Regions from separate parts of the Brevibacterium sp. Mu109 genome, predicted to be linked through region 2. Evidence: predicted binding sites of a transcription regulator. Region 2 holds the regulator's gene; the other holds the start of a gene.
What was found. Region 2 encodes HspR, which represses chaperone genes until heat shock. Its sites were predicted from a motif close to AAGTTGAGTCNNNNNGACTCAACTT; they were not measured.

Region 1 (9,386 bases), on a different contig from region 2:
GGCGACCAGCCGTCCCGCTCGCTCTCCCTGGACGACGACGGTGCCGTGTGGCGGGTCTACTCGCTGGACCTGCGCCGCCAGACGAATGCGACCGTCTTCCACGCCGCATGGGACACTGCGGACGCGTTCGGGACCGACGCCTCGGCCGCACTCCAGGACCGGCTCGCCGGCGATGCGGTCTTCGCGGAGGCGACCATCGCGACGGGACCGGACGCGCAGCCGGAGGACCTCGTCGAGTCGATGGGGCTGAGCATCGTGCGGTCATCCGCGGATCAGGCGATGGAGAAGCAGGTGGTCGACGCGAGATCTGCGGACCTGGCGGTGGCGGGCTCGCAGCTCCAGCCGCTGCTCTCGTGCGACGATCCGGAGGAGCAGCCGGACGAGGAGGATGCGGCCTGATGCTGCACCGTCCGTCCTTCCTCCACGCGCTGTGGTCCCACGCGGCGATCACCCTCGTCATGATCGTCGCGGCGATCTGCGCGGGACCGGCGTTGGGCATGCTGCTGGGGGCGATGCCCGCGGTCGTGCTCCTCGTCGCCGCCCTCTGCCTGGTCCGGTTCGCCTACTCGGAGATCGTGGCTCGCGGGATGCTGGACCGTCGCGCACCGCTGCGCCGCGTGTTCGCGAACGTCCTGCCGGGGGCCTTCCTGGGCACGGCGACGGTCATCCTGCCGTTCACCGTCTGCGCGCTCCTCCTGGCGCAGCCTCCGGACCCGCTGCTCTTCGCAGGGCTGGGGATCGACGCGGCCACCGCGGTCATCGCCGCAGCGGCCGGCTGCCTGTGGGCGATGCGGACAGCCCGCCGTGCGTGAACCGGTGACCGCCGCCGAGGCCGGGGCCCGGAACCGCTGTGGACGGGGCCGTTCTGGGCCCCCGTCTGGGCCCCAGGTTGGGCCTCGCTTTGGGCCTTCGAGCCCATGCGCTCGGCGCGAGTCCGTCCATACGATCACGGCATGGTCCCCTCCTCGCGCTCTGAGCGCTTCGCGTCCCGGTCCGGGTTCGACGATCTGCGACGCCTCTGGCGCACCCGCGGCGAGCGGGGAGCGAGCACGGTCGAGTACGTGGGCGTCATCGTCGTCGTCTCAATCGTCATCATCGCGACCGCCGCGACACCGTGGAAGGCGGACCTCAACGCGGGGATCGAGAAGAGCATCTGCTCGATCCTGTCCCACATCCCCGGCGGTGGCGGCGGTGCCTGCGAGGGGCAGGAGAGCCCCGAGGACGATCTGCCCACCTGCATGGTGTCGGAGGAGACCGACGGCCACGGCTCCAAGGTCGACGTCCTCTTCATCACGCTGGACGGCGGCGTCCAGTTGAAGATCACCAAGTACTCCGACGGCACCGCGGAGGTCTCCCTGGTCGACCAGTGGGGCGGTGGGGTCGACGTCGATGCGGGCAAAGTCAAGGCCGGCGATTACGTGGAGATCGATCTGGGTGCGGGCGGCACCTTCACGTACGGCAACGGCGATACCTGGGTTTTCGACTCGTGGGAGGACGCGGAGCAGTTCGCGCAGGACCAGCAGGACCGCGTCGAGGACTGGCGGAACAAAGTCCCCTTCGTGGGCCCCTGGCTCAACCCGCACGAACCGCCGTCGGACCCGCAGAAGACGTACGACCAGTACGAACTGGACCTGCACGGCGGCGGCGATGCGGGCATCGACCTGGGCGGCGGTGACGACACGGGAGACGGATCCGGAGGGGACGGATCCGGCGGGGACGGCAGCGGGGACGGATCCGGCGACTCAGGCGAAGGTGAGTCGGATGGAGGCGCGAACGTCCCCCAGCAGATCGTCGACCTGCTGCCCGAGGCCGGGGGCGAACTGTCGCTGGGCGGTGAGGTCATCGTCGAGCACGATCGCGGATCCGACCGCGACTCCACCGCCGATGACCAGCGGACGTACTCGATCGAGCTGAAGGGCGACGTCTCCGGCGAGGGCGGTGTCCTGGACGAGTCGATCGGCGGCAATGCGGGAACGGGCACGATCCTCTCCTACACCGTCGACAACGACGGCAATGTGGTGGGCGTGGACATCACCCAGGTGTTCCAAGCCGGCGGCGACGGCACCAGTGACAGCAGCGCGGTCCGCTACAGTGCGGACTTCGACCTGACGGACCCGGCTGCACGTGCGAAGTTCGAGGCCTGGATCCAGAACCCGGGCGGCATCCCCAACCTGAGCGACATCGAGAACAACGGGTTCGAGGGTGCGCTCACCCCGGAGCAGCAGGGGCTCATGGATATCATCAAGGATCCGGACGTCACGGATCTGACGGAGACCTACTACGACAATGTCTTCAACGACGACGGCGACGAGTGGGGCGGCAAGCTCTTCGGCATCGGCCTGGGCTACGGCTTCAACGACGACTCGTCGTCGAGCACCCTGAACGACGCGTACGTGTGGCGGCATGGACCCAACGGCTGGGAGAGGATCCAGAACGTGGACTGCCTGGGACAGTGAGCAGCGCCGCAGGCGCACGGACAGCGGCCGTCTCGCCGGTGTCCGGTGGTCGGAATCGAAGACGTCGACGGAAAGAGGAATGGACGATGATGCACAGAGCACGGATGGCGCTGGCTGCGACGATGGGGCTCACGATGCTCCTCCTGTCAGGCTGCGGTCAGCCCGCGGGGCGTGAGATCCAGGCGGGCCCCGTCACCGTCTCCGTGCCCGAGGAGTGGGTGGACTCCCCCTCCGAGGCACTGTCGGACATGTGGACGGTGGGCGCGGACAGCTCCGTGGACGGCGCGACGGCCCGCGTGCGCATCGCACCGGAGCTGGACTCCGGACCGTACGCGACCTCGGCGCTGTCGGAGGTGTCCTCCCGCGCGACGTTCGAGGGCTGGTACGGCGGCACGTTCCAGCAGGGCACGGAATCGGAGATCTCCGTCGACGGCGCGGACCAGGCCCAGGAGATGCAGTTCGAGTTCACCGGTGCCGGCGACGGCGCGACGTACACCGGCCGCTTCTGGGCGGTGGCGGACCGGTCCAGCGGGAAGACCGCGGTCGTCGAGCTCACGACGAACACGGAGGGCGGCCTCAGCGAGGACCAGATCGAACAGATCCGCAACTCGCTGGAGTTCGATCCCTCGGCGGAGAGCTGACCGGGATGCGGGAGTTCATCCGACCCTGGCTGTGGGCGATCGGGGTGTACTTCACCCTCGACCTGCTCATCTCCCTGCTGGTGGGCACGACCGATCCGCTCTGGTTCCTGATGTGCCCGTTCCTCGCCGCGGTCGCGGCGGACTGGGTGCACGCCCTGCACGGACGGCCGCTGGAGCGCGACCACCTCATCGCGGTCTTCGCGGTGCCCGTCGTGCTGGCGGTGTCGCAGGCGATCATCGCGGCGTTCAGCGGCGTGTTCGCGGGCATGCCGTGGGCCTATGGGGTCTCCCCTGTCATCGCGGTGGCAGCGGCCACCGTCGGATTCGGGCTGAGCGCGTTCGTGCGCGTCTCCCTGCTGGAGCACACACCGGAGACACGGGGGTATGCGCATGAGCACGCACGCTGACGCAGCACGACCGGGTGACACGACGACGGGCGAACCGGCCTCCGACGGGTCGGTCGCAGTCCGGTCGGCATCGACGCGTCCGGCCCCGGACGGCGACACGGCGACCGACCGTTTCGAGTGGCGGGTCTTCCGCCGTGAGGCGCCATCCCGGTTCGTGGTCAGTGCAGTCGTGGGGCTGGGTCTGGGCCTGGCTCTCGTGCAGATCGCGCTGCACGGCTGGGACTTCGCGGGGGTCCTCCCCCTGGCGCTGCTGAGTGCCTGCGGGCCCCTCATCGCGCTGGTCGACGTGCGGGAGCGGCGCATCCCCGATCTGCTGAGCCTGCCGCTGGCGGGGGCGAGCGCTCTGGCACTCGCCGTCCACGCGACGGTGCTGGGCGAGTGGGGGACCGGGGGGCGCGCACTGCTGGGCTTGGTCGCCCTCACTGCAGTCTTCTTCGTCCTGGCGATAGTGAGCCGCGGCGACTTCGGCCTGGGCGATGTGAAGCTGGGCGCCACCCTGGGTGCGTGTCTGGGCGCATTCGGCTGGATGGAGATCGTCGGGGGCGTCTTCCTGGGCTTCGTCGCCGCGCTCCTCTGGGGCCTGTCCGCACTCCTCCTGCAGCGCCTGCGGGGGCGGTCCACCCGCGGGGCGAAGACCACACTGCCCATGGGCCCGTTCCTCGTGGGTGCCACGATCGTCCTGGGCCTGGTCCTGCACGCCTGAGACTCGGGCAGCACAGCACACGCCAAGGGGCGTCCGACAGCATCTGCTGTCGGACGCCCCTGCTCATCGTGCTGCGTGCCGCTCGCGTCACCGCACGGCGGTCAGCCGCAGGCCCTTCTCCTCGCACTCCGCCGGTCGGTCCACCGTCACGGCATCGCCGTCGTGGATGTCGCCGGACAGGATCTGCTTGGCCAGCCGGTCGCCGATCTCACGCTGCACGAGCCTGCGCAGCGGGCGAGCGCCGTAGGCGGGGTCGTAGCCCTCGATCGCCAGCCAGTCCTTCGCCGCGTCCGTCGCGGTGAGCGTGATCCGCTTCTCCGCGAGCCGCTTCTGCATCAGCCCGATCTGCAGGTCGACGATGCGGGAGAGCTCCTTCGTGCTCAGTGCGTCGAAGACGACGACGTCATCCAGGCGGTTGAGGAACTCCGGCTTGAACGACAGGTTCACGATGTCCATGACCTTCGCCCGCTGCTCATCCTTGGCCAGGCTCTGATCCACCAGGAACTGCGAGCCCAGGTTGGACGTGAGGATGAGGATCGTGTTCCGGAAGTCCACGGTCCGCCCCTGCCCGTCCGTCAGCCGGCCGTCGTCCAGAACCTGCAGCAGGATGTCGAACACGTCCGGGTGGGCCTTCTCGACCTCGTCCAGCAGCACGACGGAGTACGGTCGCCGGCGGACGGCCTCGGTGAGCTGACCGCCGGACTCATAGCCCACGTACCCGGGAGGCGCGCCGACCAGGCGGGACACGGAGTGCTTCTCGCCGTACTCGCTCATGTCGACGCGGATCATCGCGCGCTCGTCATCGAAGAGGAAGTCGGCCAGGGACTTCGCCAGCTCCGTCTTGCCCACACCCGTGGGGCCCAGGAACAGGAACGAGCCCGTGGGCCGGTCCGGATCGGACACTCCCGCGCGTGAGCGCCTGATCGCGTCCGACACCGTCTCGACCGCCGCATGCTGGCCGATGAGCCGCCTGCCGATCTCGTCCTCCGCGTGGAGCAGCTTCTCCCGCTCCCCCTGCAGCAGGCGGCCGGCGGGGATGCCGGTCCAGGCGGCGACGACCTCGGCGATGTCGTCCGCCGTCACGTGGTCGCCCACCATGGGCCGGCCGGTGCCCGTCCCGGAACCGGAGCCCGCATCCTCGGCCTCTGCGGCCTCGGCGGCGGCGATCTCCTTCTCCACGGCGGGGATCTCCCCGTAGAGCAGGCGGGAGGCGGTCGCCAGGTCCGTGTCGCGGCGGGCGACCTCGGCCTGGTTGCGCAGGTCGTCGAGCTTCTCCTTGAGGTCGCCCACCCGGTTGAGGCCCGCACGCTGGCGCTCCCAGACGGCGGTGAGGCCGGCCAGGTCCTCCTGCTTGTCCGCGAGCTCCTGCTGCAGCGCCTTCAGGCGCTCCTTCGATGCCGCGTCGGATTCGTTCGACAGCGCCATCTCCTCCATCTTGAGGCGGTCGACGGAGCGCTGCAGCTCGTCGATCTCGATGGGTGCGGAGTCGATCTCCATGCGCAGGCGGGAGGCGGCCTCGTCGACCAGGTCGATCGCCTTGTCCGGCAGCTGCCGATCAGCGATGTACCGGTTCGACAGCGACGCCGCGGCGACCAGGGCGGAGTCCGCGATCGTCACCTTGTGGTGCGCCTCGTAGCGCTCCTTGAGCCCGCGGAGGATCGCGACGGAGTCCTCGACGCTGGGCTCGCCCACGAACACCTGCTGGAAGCGGCGCTCCAGCGCGGGGTCCTTCTCGATGTTCTCCCGGTACTCGTCCAGTGTGGTCGCGCCGATCATGCGCAGCTCGCCGCGCGCCAGCATGGGCTTGAGCATGTTGCCGGCGTCCATCGACGAATCGCCGCCGGCGCCCGCGCCGACGAGCGTGTGGATCTCGTCGATGAACGTGACGACCTCGCCGTCGGACTCCTTGATCTCCTCGAGCACGGCCTTGAGCCGCTCCTCGAACTCGCCGCGGTACTTGGCGCCCGCGACCATCGCGGACAGGTCCAGGCTGACGAGCTGCTTGTTCCGCAGCGATTCCGGCACGTCACCGGCGACGATGCGCTGCGCGAGGCCTTCCACGACGGCGGTCTTGCCGACGCCGGGCTCGCCGATCAGCACCGGGTTGTTCTTCGTGCGGCGGCTGAGCACCTGCACGACCCGGCGGATCTCCGCGTCGCGGCCGATCACGGGGTCCAGCTTGCCCTCGCGCGCGACCGCGGTGAGGTCGACGCCGAACTTCTCGAGCGACTGGAACGTGGACTCCGGGTCCTCGCTGGTGACCTTCTTCCCGCCGCGCACCTGGTCCAGCACGGCCAGCAGCGCGTCGCGGCCCGCGCCGGCGCGCTGCAGCGCCTGGCCGATGTCGCCGGTGTCCGCCGCCGCCCCCAGCAGCAGGTGCTCGGTGGAGACGAACTGGTCGCCCAGCGCCTGCATCTCCTGCTCCGCCGCATTGATGAGCTGCATGGACGGCCGCGAGAGGCCCGGCTGGGTCACGGACGACCCGGAGACGGTCGGCTGGCCGTCGAGCACTCGCTTCGCGGCACTCGCCGCATCCGCCGCCGAGGCCCCCGCCGCTTCCAGCAGCGACACCGCGATGCTGTCCGGCTGGGCGACGAGCTGGGCGAGCAGATGGGCGGGTTCGATGTGGCCGTGACCGCGAGCCACGGCATCCTTCGCCGCAGCCCCCAGCACTTCCTGACTCTTGGTGGTGAACTTCGCTTCCATAGGTCCTTCTTCCCACAGGGGTGATTCGTATGCCAGAAGAACGTCATCAAAGTTGAGCCTATTCCACTCAAGGCAAAGTTTCTGGAACGTCCTGTCGCCAGGATGATGTGACGCCTAGCATGGCGGCATGGCTGATCTGATCCTCTCCTCCACACAGGGCACCGTCTCGACGCTCACCCTCAACTCACCGCAGACCCGCAACGCGCTGTCGACCGAACTCATGAGTCGACTGCGCGACGCACTCGCGGCGATCGGCGAGGACACCTCCGTGCACGTCGTCGTCCTCGCGGCAGAGGGCCCCACCTTCTCCTCCGGCCACGACCTCAAGGAGGTCCGGGGCGCGGATCACGCCCGCCAGCAGGAGATCTTCGACGTCTGCACGGAGCTCATGCTCACGATCCAGCGGATCCCCCAGCCCGTCATCGCCCGCGTCCACGGGCTGGCGACCGCTGCGGGTGCGCAGCTGGCGGCGACGTGCGATCTGGTGGTCGCGGCGAAGTCCGCCGCTTTCGCCACGCCGGGCGTGAAGATCGGACTGTTCTGCTCCACCCCGGGCGTGGCCATCGCGCGCGCCCTGCCCACCAAGCAGGCCATGCGGATGCTGCTGACCGGCGACCCCGTCAGCGCGGAGCGGGCGCTGGAGCTGGGGATGGTGTCGGACGTCGTGGACGACGACCAGCTGATCCGCGCCACGGACGAACTCGCGGTGAAGATCGCGCAGGCGTCCTCCGCCACCGTGGCGATCGGCAAGGAGGCGTTCTACCGCCAGGTCAGCATGCCCGTCGAGGACGCGTACCAGGAGATGTCGAAGACGATGGCCGCGAACGCGGTGCTCGATGACGCGCAGGAGGGGATCGACGCGTTCCTCACCAAGCGCGCACCGGAGTGGAAGGGCCGCTGAACCCGCGCCACAGGCTAGCCTGGTGCCGACCCCCTTGGAATGAGGAGCCCGCCACCCCATGACCGTCATCGTCACCGGCGCCACCGGACTGGTCGGAGAGGCCGTCGTGCGCGATCTGCTGGCGCGCGGCACCCCCGTCCTCACCGTCGGCCGACAGAACCCCGACCTCCCGTCGCACGTCCACCACATCGACTGGGACCTCCGCCAGGACGCACCCGTCGACGTCACGGCGCTCGCACGACGCGTCACCGCGGTCGTCCACTGCGCCCGACTGAGCACCGACTGGGGTGCGCCGGAGGATTTCCACGACATCAACGTCGTCGGCACGCGGAAGGTGCTCGACGCCTTCCCCCGCGCACGCTTCATCCACCTGTCCTCGACCGCCGTCTACGGACTGCACCGGGATCATGCGCGGCTCTACGAGGAGGCCGGGCCGCTCGACATCGACGAGTACCGCGATGAGTTCGCGCGGACCGCAGCGCTCGCAGAGGGCGTGCTCACGCGCGTCCGCCCCGACGCCCTGGTGCTGCGTCCCGCACGCCTCTACTCCCCCGGTCAGGACGACGGCGTGATCGAGACGCTCACGCGCTTCTCACGACGGGGCGTCCTCACCCTGCCTGACGGTGCGAAGAACCAGACGATGCTCGCGCATGTGGACACCGTCGTCGCCGCAGCGATCGCGGGACTCGACCGCCCACGCGTCAGCGGCCCGGTGAACATCGCGGATCCGCAGCCCTACGTGCTCCACGAGGCGATCAACACCTACATCGCGCGGACGGATCACCCGCATATGACGCTCGATTCTCGTCCGGCCGACCTGGCGAAGGCGCGCGCGTGGATCGCCCAGAAGCGCATCAAGGCGCCGACTGCCAGGAACCGTCCGCCGCACACGACCGCGGAGATCGAGGCGTACGTGCGGGAGCGGACCTACGACCTGTCGCGCCTGCGCTCCCTGCTGGACATCGAGCCGGTCCAGCACCTCTCGCCGCAGGACTGAACGGGTCGACGGCCTGTTCGCAGAACGCACGACAGGCTCAGCTCAAAGACCAGAACTCATTCGTGAGGCATCTTCGAGCCGTCCTCCGCCCCGTCAGAGGTGGACTGACTCCGCACTGTCCGCGTACTCGTCCACGGCATCGTCGGCGAACGCGTCCCTGATCGTCTCGAGCTCCTCCTCGTCGACGTTGAGGATCGCCTGCCCGTCGCCCGACCGGCCCGCACCTGCGATCGGAGCGGAGAAGAACTGCATGTCCCCCGACCGCATGCTGCGCATCTCGTAGGCCAGCGATGCGATCTTCGAGGAGTCCAGCTTGTCGTCCACCGTCATGTAGGGGGAGAAGTCCCGCACCAAGCCCGCCACCTTCACGGGGTTGCCCAGGGTGCCGGCCGTGATGATCTCGTCCATGAGTCCGGAGAGGAACGCCTGCTGGTTGCGGATGCGCTGGAGGTCGCCGTCCGCGAAGTTCTTGCGCGCCCGGACGAACGCCAGCGCTTCCTCGCCGGAGAGTTCGTTCGCGCCCTCGGTGAAGGAATGGCCGCCGGATTCGAAGGAGCTCTCCGATTCCACCGTCA
Region 2 (9,386 bases):
CTCCGGCCAGAACGTCGATCCGGCGACTCTGCCGGCGGTCGCGACGGAGGACGGCGTCGCCTCGACGATCGTCTACGGCGTCAGCTCAGCCGACGCATCCTCCTACATCGGCGACTTCGATGTCACCGTCGACGGGATCGACGACGCGGCCGCTCAGGCCGGGTCGGAGACCGCGACACAGGCTGCGGCTGCCGCAGCCGAGGACGTCGCCGGATCCTTCACCGTGCTCTCCGATGAGGACGCCGACGATGACCAGGACGACGATCAGGACGGCGGCCGCGACGACGACAGCGGTGACAACGATCGCGACGATGACGACCGTGACGGCGAAGCCGGTGAGGACGACGACTCCGACAACGGCTCAGACTCCGATGACGGATCCGACCGCGATGGTGGCAAGGAACTCCCCCGCACGGGTGGGGAGTTCGGCGGACTGGCTGCGGGCGGCGCGCTGCTCGCGGTCGGCGCTGCGGCCGTCATCGTGACGCGTCGCCGCATGCACAAGGGCTGATCTCGCAGCCGGGCCTCCGCCGAGGTCCGCGCGGCTGATCGTGTGAGGGGCTGCATCACCTGCGGGTGGTGCCGCCCCTCGCCGCTGCGCCTGAAGGATCGTGCGTCCGGAAAAGAACTTGTGACCAGAACTGATCACAAGTTCCGCGCACCTGATCATTCCCCTAACGTGTCTGAACGTACGCACAATCTTTCGCTCTCAGCCGTCTCGAAAGGCCTCTTCGTGAAGAAGCTCCTCCTCGCCCCCGCAGTAGCCGTCGCGATCACCGGATTCGGTGTCGCCCCGGCACTTGCGGCACCCGCTGGCAACTTCGCCGCGACCGCCACCGCTGAGGCAACCGCCGCCCAGCCCGACCCGGCACCGACATCGGACCCCAACGTCCTTGTGCAGCCCGAGGTCACCTCAGCCGATCTGCAGTCGACCGGCGTCGCCGTCATCGTTCAGAATGCGAAGCCCGGTTCGTTCGCCACGGATAGCCTCACAGGGGACAACACCGAGTTCGGCAAGGTGGACGAGGACGGCATCGCGTCCTGGGTCATCACCTCCACCTCCGCAGTCGAGCAGGGACCGGTCGACTTCACTGTCACTTACACGAACGCCGACGGCGAGGAGACGACCGTCTCCGCATCCTTCGAGGTCGTCGAGTCCTACTCCGGCGAGACCGAGGAGCCCACGGAGGAGCCGACCGAGACGGCCGACCCCACGGAGGATCCGACAGCCGACCCCACCGAGACGGCTGAGCCGACAGCCACCTCCGAGCCCACGGAGACTGCGGAGCCCACCGCCACCCCGACGGATGACGACGACGCGGACGTGGAGTACGCACTCGACGTCGACCCGCAGGAGATCAGCCCCGCTGACTTCGTCAAGCAGGACAAGGGCGTCACGCTCACCGCGACCGGCCTCGAGGCCGGCGAAGAGGTCGAGTTCGCCGTCAGCGCGGCAGGCAGCAACGTCGAGTCGCTCACCGAAACCGCTACGGCGGACGAGAACGGCGTCGCCGTGTGGAGCGTCTACGGCATCGACGACTCGAACCCCAGCGCCTACCTGGGCGACTACAGCGTCACCGTCACCAACGAGGCCGGCGAGACGATCGACGGCTCGTTCACGGTCACCGACTCCGCTGACAACGGCGAAGGCGGCGAGGACGACAACGGCGACGACCGTGATGACGAGGGCGGCTCCGACCTCCCCCGCACCGGTATGGAGCTGGGCGGCCTCGCAGCCGGCGCAGCCCTCCTGACGGTCGGCGCAGCCACCGTCGTGCTCAGCCGCCGTCGCTCGACGAAGGCCTGATCGCCGAGCGCTCCAGCGCTCAGCCCGGCTCTTCCGCCGGCGACAGAGGCCCCCACACGAATCGTGTGGGGGCCTCGGCTCATTCAGGACGCATTCGTTGCATAAGGTGGACTCATGACCTTCGACGCGGACACGCTCACCACAGAACTCGACCTTCGCACGCTGGGCGAGCGGTTCTACCTCAAGACGCTCGACCAGATCTCTCCCAAGGGGATGGTCGAACCGTCGCTGCTGCCCAACTGGACCCGCACGCATGTCGCGATGCACGTCGTCCACAACGCCGAGGGGTTCATGCGCCTCCTCCAGTGGGCGCGCACAGGCGTCGAGACCCCCATGTACCCCTCGCGTGCGGAACGGGACCAGGAGATCGAGGACTCGGTCGCCCACACCGGTGGCGAGGACGCCATCGCGATCGCGCACGAGGTCGTCGACGAGCTGGACGAGGCCATCGCGGCGATGGGCGAGAGCGACTGGAAGGCCCGCATCGTCTCCGGCCGTGGCGACGACATCATCGCCGCGGAGATCCCCTGGCTGCGGACCCGCGAGGTCTTCGTCCACGCGCTGGATCTGGGCATCGGTGCGACCGCACTCGATTTCCCCGCATCGATCGTCGATCGCCTATACGAGGACATCGCGCCGATCTGGGAGAAGAAGGGCGTGAGCGCCCACTACCGCCTGGAGCTCTCCGACCGGGACGAGGAGCGGATCATCCGCGCGGGTGACAGCACGGACGAGCCGATCGTCGTGGCGGGTGAATCCGCCGAGGTCCTGTCCTACCTCATGGGCCGCGGCTGGCCCCGCTCCACCGCCGATGACCGGCGCAAGGGTGTGCGCGGCGGAACCGCGAAGGACCTTCCGACCCCTCCGGCCTGGCTCTGAGCGACTGCTGAGCCTGGGCCGCCTACTGAGCCCTGGCCGGCTGCTGAGCCTGGGCTGGTCGCTGCGCCTCCTGTGCCGGCGGCTAAGCTCTGGCCGACCCGCGTCCGTGCGGGCGGTACACGACCAGTGCGGAACCGGGGGTGCGACGGCGCGGACGTTCGCCTCGGAGGATCGAGAAGACGTCCCCGCTGGTCCCTGCCGCGAACACGCGTGACGACGGATCCTGCTCCGTCTCCAGCCGCGTGACCTGATCCTCCAGATCCCGCGTCCGGGCCCGCACGCTCCTCAGCTCGTCCTGCAGGTCGAGGATCTTGCGGATGCCGGCGAGGTTGATCCCCTCCTCCTGACTCAGCCGCTGGATGAGCTGCAGGCGGGAGATGTCCTCAGCCGAATATCGCCGGCCGCGCCCCACTGTGCGCTCAGGAGTGACGAGCCCCAAGCGGTCGTACTGTCGCAGGGTCTGCGGGTGCATGTCCGCGAGCTCCGCGGCGACGGAGATCACATAGACGGCTGCGTTGGCGGGAATGCGCATCGTCCATCACGCCTTCCGTGCCCTGTCGTCGAGGCCCTCGCGCGGATCGATGCCTGCAGTGGCCTCACGGTAGGCGGCGACCGCATCCTGCGCCTCCTGGGGCAGGTCCTTCGGCACCGCGATCTCGACGGTGACGAGCAGATCGCCCGTGGCCTTCTTCGCCTCCACGCCCTTGCCGCGCACGCGCAGCACGCGGCCTGACGGAGTGCCCGCAGGGATCTTCACGCGCACGGGCTGACCGCCGAGCGTCGGCACGGAGACCTCCGCGCCCAGAGCGGCTTCCGCGAAGCTCACCGGGAGCTCCATCCGCAGGTTGTCGCCGTCGCGGGTGAAGACGGGGTGCGGCTTCACGTTCACCGTGAGGATGAGGTCACCGTCCTCGCCACCGTTCGGGCTGGACTTGCCCTTGCCCTTCAGCCGGACCTTCTGCCCGTCCTTGACGCCCACGGGCGTGCGGACGGTCAGCGGCTTGCCGCCGGGCATCGTGAGCTTGACCGATGCACCGTTCACCGCCTCGGTGAAGGAGAGGTTCGTCGACGCCTTGTAGTCGCCGCCCTTCGTGGGGCCGGTGGAGAACCCACCGCCGTAGGGCGATCCGCCGTACGGGGAACCGCCGCCACCGAAGCCACCGCCGAACCCGCCCAGCAGGTCCGACAGGTCGGGCGGCACGTCGCCGCCCGTGCGGTAGCGCGCACCGCCGCCGGGTCCGCCGCCGGTGTTGAAGAGCCCGGAGAAGACGTCCTCGAAGCCGCCTCCGCCGCCGGCACCGCCGGATCCCGCGCTGAACCGCGCCCCGCGGCCCATCTGCCGGACCTGGTCGTACTGCTCCCGGGTCTCCGGGTCCGCCAGCACCTGCTGCGCCTGGCCGACCTCCTTGAACTTCTCCTCGGCCTTCGCGTCCCCGGGGTTCTGGTCCGGGTGGTACTTCCGCGCGAGCTTCCGATACGCCTTCTTGATCTCAGCGTCCGTGGCGTCCGCGGAGACGCCGAGGGTCTTGTAGAAATCCTTCTCGAACCAGTCGTTCTGGGGTCCTGTATTCACCTGGCACCTCCTTTCGTCTGCTGGGCGGCCACCGCACCCGTCCCCACGATCGCGGGGACGGGACGGTCACCGTCCGGATGAAGCGCCCGGACCGGCTGGAGCGCCGGTCCGGGCGAGGGGCCGAATCAGTCGGCCGGCTGCTGGACGCCCACGCGGGCCGCGCGGATGATGCGCTCCCCGTAGCGGTATCCCGGCTGCATGACCATGAAGATGGTCGGGCCGTCGACCTCATCGCTCGGCTGCTGCATGAGGGCTTCGTGGTAGGCGGGGTCGAACTCCTCCCCCGCCTTGCCGTACTGGACGACGCCGGCCTTCTCCAGCGTGGCGAAGAGCTTCGTCACGTGGACCTCGAAGGGACCGGTGACGTCGCCGTTCTCCTCGGCCAACCGCGCCTCGTCGAGCACGGGGATGAGTGCTTCGGCGAGCGACACGACGCCGCTCTCCTTCGCCCTCTCCTGCTCCCGCGTCGCCCGCATCCGGTACGCCGCGTACTCCGCGTTGATGCGCTGCAGGTCCGCGAGACGCTCAGCGGCGAGCTTCGCATCCGCAGACAGCGGCTCGTCCGTCGCCGCGTCGTCGAGCGAGGAGGCGTCGTCGGGGATGTCGATCCCCAGATCCGCCGCGCTCGCGTCCGCGTCAGCGCCTGCGTCCGCACCCTCGGCCTGGGCCGGGTCGTCTGCCGGCACGGTCCCTTCGGGGGCACCCGCTGCCGAGGTCCCCGTGGGGTCCCCGGCCTGCTCACCTGAGCCGGCCGGGGCCTCGGCGGCGGTCGCATCCGTGTCAGGAGCCTGCTGGGCCTCGGGCCTCAGCTCGCCCGTCTCCGGATCGACGCGTCGCTTGTCGGTGAACGAGAAGCCCGGTTCGGTGCGCCCGTCCTGGGGATCCTCGCTGCCGGTCACTTGTTCTCCTCGTCCTCGTCCACGACCTCGGCGTCGATGACCTCGTCCTCAGCGGAGTCCGATGCGTCTTCGGCGCCCTCGGCACCGTCGGCGGCCTCATCGGCCTGCTGGGAGTAGATCGCCTCGCCGATCTTCTGCTGGTTCTCGACCAGGCGGTCGTAGGCGGTCTTGACCGCGTCCTCGTCCTCGCCCTTCAGAGCTTCCTTGAGCGCTTCGACGTCGGAGTTGATCTCCGTCTTCACGTCCTCCGGCAGCTTGTCCTCGTTGTCCGTGACGAGCTTCTCCGTCTGGTACGCGAGCGTCTCCGCGTTGTTGCGCGTGTCCTGCTCCTCGCGGCGCTTCTTGTCCTCTTCCGCGTGTTCCTCGGCCTCGCGGACCATGCGCTCGATGTCGTCCTTCTCCATCGCCGAACCGCCGGTGATGGTCATCGACTGCGCCTTGCCCGTGCCCTTGTCCGTGGCGGACACGTGCACGATGCCGTTGGCGTCGATGTCGAAGGAGACCTCGACCTGCGGGACGCCGCGCGGTGCCGGCGCGATGCCGGTGAGCTCGAACGTGCCCAGCGCCTTGTTGTCGCGGGTGAACTCGCGCTCACCCTGGAAGACCTGGATGGAGACCGACGGCTGGTTGTCCTCTGCCGTCGTGAAGGTCTCGCTGCGCTTCGTGGGGATCGGGGTATTGCGCTCGATGAGCTTCGTCATGACGCCGCCCTTGGTCTCGAGGCCCAGCGACAGCGGGGTCACATCGATGAGGAGGACGTCCTTGCGCTCACCCTTCAGCACGCCGGCCTGGACGGCCGCGCCGACCGCGACGACCTCATCCGGGTTCACGCCCTTGTTCGGCTCGCGGCTGGCGAGCTTCTCAACTGCTTCGCTGACGGCCGGCATACGGGTCGAACCGCCGACGAGCACGACGTGGTCGATCTCCGACACGGTGACGCCCGCGTCCTTGATGACCTGCTCGAAGGGCTTCTTCGTGCGGTCGAGGAGATCCTTCGTGAGGTCCTCGAACTTCGCACGGGTGAGGCCCTCGTCCAGGTGGATCGGACCGTCCTCGCTCATCGACAGGTACTGCAGCGAGATGTTGGTGCTGGACGCCGACGACAGCTCCTTCTTCGCCTGCTCCGCAGCCTCCTTGAGGCGCTGCAGGGCGGTCGTGTCGTTGGAGAGGTCGACGCCGTCCTTGTCCTTGACCGTCTTGATGAGGTGGTCGACGATCCGCTGATCCCAGTCGTCGCCGCCCAGCTTGTTGTCGCCGGAGGTCGCGCGCACCTGGATCGTGGAGAAGTCGTCCTCGTCCTTGCCGACCTCCAGGAGGGACACGTCGAACGTGCCGCCGCCGAGGTCGAACACGAGGATGAGCTCGTCCTCCTTGCCGCGCTCCAGGCCGTAGGCCAGTGCTGCGGCGGTGGGCTCGTTGATGATGCGCAGGACATTGAGGCCTGCGATCTCACCGGCGTCCTTCGTAGCCTGGCGCTCAGCGTCGCCGTAGTAGGCGGGGACCGTGATGACTGCGTCGGTGACATCCTCGTTGAGGTAGTCCTCGGCGTCGTGCTTGAGCTTCTGGAGGATGCGCGCGGAGACCTCCGGTGCGGACATCGTCTTGCCGCCCAGCTCCGTGGTCCAGTCCGTGCCCATGTGGCGCTTGACCGACGCGACGGTGTTCTTCACGTTCGTGACGGCCTGGCGCTTGGCGATGTCGCCGATCAGCGAGTCGCCGTTCTTATTGACTGCGACGACCGACGGAGTGGTGCGTGCGCCCTCCGCGTTCGCGATGACCTTGGGCTCGCCGCCTTCGAGGACCGCGACGACCGAGTTCGTGGTTCCGAGGTCGATGCCGACTGCTCGTGCCATGTTTTCACTCTCCTAGCTGATGGAAGATCATTGAGCCGGTGCGGCTCAGGTTCTGTCGCAAGTCTTGCGAGTGGTCGGGGTCGATGTCAAGCCGAACCTCACCAAACCTGCGTGCACCTGACTCAACTCTTAGGAGTGGGGTGTTATTCCCGGTAGGTTCGCCTGGGTACGGTCCGGATCTGCAGGTTCCAACTGGCGCGCAGCGCAGGATGTCGCTCTCCGGATGATTCGCCGCACTCACGGCTTGCTGCCAGACGAAGCGCTCCATACGACCAGCTCTATACGGCCAGGGCTGTCCGCCGCGGCCCAGACCTGGCGGAATGGGATCCCCGACCGGCGGCCAGAGCCAGGAGCAGTCCCAGGAAGGCCAGCGCCGCTCCGACGAAGGCGGGCGCCTGGTAGCCGAGGCCCAGGCCGACGACCGCCGCACCCAGAGCGGCGCCGAGCGCGTTCGCAACGTTCAGGGCGGCGTGGTTCAGAGAAGCCGCGAGAGACTGGGCTTCGGGCGCCGAGTCCATCAGCAGTGCCTGCAGTCCCGGAATCAGGATGGAGCCCGTCATACCGAGGACGAAGACCATGATCAGGGCCGGAACCGGGTACGGCGAGACCAGACCGAACGTGGTCATGAAGACCACCATCGCGCTCGTGGCGATGTAGATGCTGCCGCGCACCGACCAGTCGGCCAGGCGCCCGCCCAGGAGGTTGCCGATCACCATGCCCACGCCGTACAGCCCCAGGACCACCGGGACGGAGCCGAGGGGAAGACCCGTCACGTCCGTCAGCGTCGGACTGATGTACGTGTAGACGGCGAAGAATCCCCCGAAGCCCACGATGCCGGTGAGCACGGCCAACCACACCTGACCACTGCGCAGTGCGGTGAGCTCCCGCCGGATGCTGGCCTCTGCGCGGGCCGGCTCGAAGGGCACGAACAGCTTGATGCTGATCCAGGTCAGGGCACCCACGAGCCCGACGACTGCGAACATCCACCGCCACCCGAGCTGCTGCCCCATCCAGGTCACGACCGGCACCCCCAGGACGTTCGCGATGGAGAGCCCCAGCATCACCCAGGCGATCGCGCGACCGCGCATGGTGGCGGGCACCAATGAGCCGGCGAGAATGGCGGCGAGGCCGAAATAGGCGCCGTGGGGCAGCCCGGAGAGGAACCGTGTGAGAAGCATCCACTCGTAGTCGGGCGCCACCACGGAGGACACGTTCGCGATCGTGAAGAACGCCATGAGCCACAGCACCATGGTCTTGTGCGGAACACGCGCGCCGATCGCCGTGATCACCGGCGCGCCCACCACCACACCCACGGCGTAGGCGGAGATCAGCAGTCCCATGTCCGGGTTGGTCACGCCCAGGTCGACGGCGCCCTCCTGGAGCAGGCCCATGATGGCGAACTCCGTGGTGCCGATGCCGAACCCGCCCATCCCCAGGGCGACGACGGCCACCAGCAGGGCCCTGCCCTCGAGTCGCGTGCTCGTGGGTGAGGAGGTGTGACTCATGCGGGATCCTGCCTTCGTGCTGTGCGTGGAGTGCGCGGACGCGGAGTGCGGCGGCACTGACGCAGACCCACAGCAGTCTATGGAACTCCGGCGCAGCGCTGGAATGCGGCAGGAGCGAGACACGCCCATGACGAAGATCCGCTGGCGCGCGTCGCGCTTCGGAACCTGAACGGCTCCTCTGATGACGCACCGGGGCACGGGACCGTACGCTGGGGACAGGGCAGTCACCGTGGACAGCCCGTACTCCCGAGTTCGTGAGGACAGACATGCCTGATCTGCACACCCTCGCCCGCACCCATCTGGCCAACGCGCGAGCCGACGAGCGCGGCCGCAGCGCTGAACTGGTCGTCCATGACGGCGAGCTGCGCCAGACCGTCATCGCACTCGCAGCCGACGTGCGGCTGCCGGCCCACAATTCGCCACCGGCGGCCAGCATCCTGGTGCTGACTGGCCGCATCCGCGTCGAGTTGGACGCCGATGTGCAGGGCGAGCTCGGCGAGGGCGAACTGTGGACGCTCACCCACGAGCGCCACTCCGTCCTGGCGCTCGAGGACAGCGCGTTCCTGCTGACCACGGTCACGAGCGTGGGGCGTCAGTCGTCCTCCTAGGACGTACTCCGGTGGCCCCGCAGTGACGCTTCAGTGAACTCGTCGGGGACTGCCCCGTTCTGCGTTGACCGCGCCGGCCCGGACCGGTGGAATGGCACGCGTGAACAGCGCAGACGGATTCTCAGACGGCCACGCAGACGGTGATGCAGACGGTGATGCGGTCGGCAGCTCCGACACAGCGGGGACGTCCGATCCCGTCACCGGGATCGGCCGGCGGACCGTCCTCCGGACCGGAGCATTCGGCGCGCTGGGAGCAGCGGCC

Region 1: a site for HspR is predicted at 6,963-6,987, ahead of clpB (ATP-dependent chaperone ClpB). Genes of this name have one in related genera too.

The regions. Positions count from the first base shown of each region.
Region 1 is NZ_FXZF01000006.1:88,856-98,241, forward strand. It holds gene BSP109_RS05315 (hypothetical protein) at 1-399, shown strand, start outside; gene BSP109_RS05320 (hypothetical protein) at 399-812, shown strand; gene BSP109_RS05325 (hypothetical protein) at 954-2,456, shown strand; gene BSP109_RS05330 (hypothetical protein) at 2,543-3,097, shown strand; gene BSP109_RS16885 (hypothetical protein) at 3,103-3,504, shown strand; gene BSP109_RS05335 (prepilin peptidase) at 3,488-4,207, shown strand; gene clpB (ATP-dependent chaperone ClpB) at 4,295-6,913, opposite strand; gene BSP109_RS05345 (enoyl-CoA hydratase) at 7,041-7,814, shown strand; gene BSP109_RS05350 (NAD(P)-dependent oxidoreductase) at 7,873-8,811, shown strand; gene BSP109_RS05355 (LCP family protein) at 8,905-9,386, opposite strand, start outside.
Region 2 is NZ_FXZF01000001.1:268,263-277,648, forward strand. It holds gene BSP109_RS17435 (PT domain-containing protein) at 1-511, shown strand, start outside; gene BSP109_RS01135 (hypothetical protein) at 734-1,807, shown strand; gene BSP109_RS01140 (maleylpyruvate isomerase N-terminal domain-containing protein) at 1,922-2,686, shown strand; gene BSP109_RS01145 (heat shock protein transcriptional repressor HspR) at 2,769-3,218, opposite strand; gene BSP109_RS01150 (DnaJ C-terminal domain-containing protein) at 3,225-4,259, opposite strand; gene BSP109_RS01155 (nucleotide exchange factor GrpE) at 4,385-5,158, opposite strand; gene dnaK (molecular chaperone DnaK) at 5,155-7,011, opposite strand; gene BSP109_RS01165 (MFS transporter) at 7,290-8,516, opposite strand; gene BSP109_RS01170 (cupin) at 8,783-9,124, shown strand; gene BSP109_RS01175 (alkaline phosphatase) at 9,225-9,386, shown strand, end outside.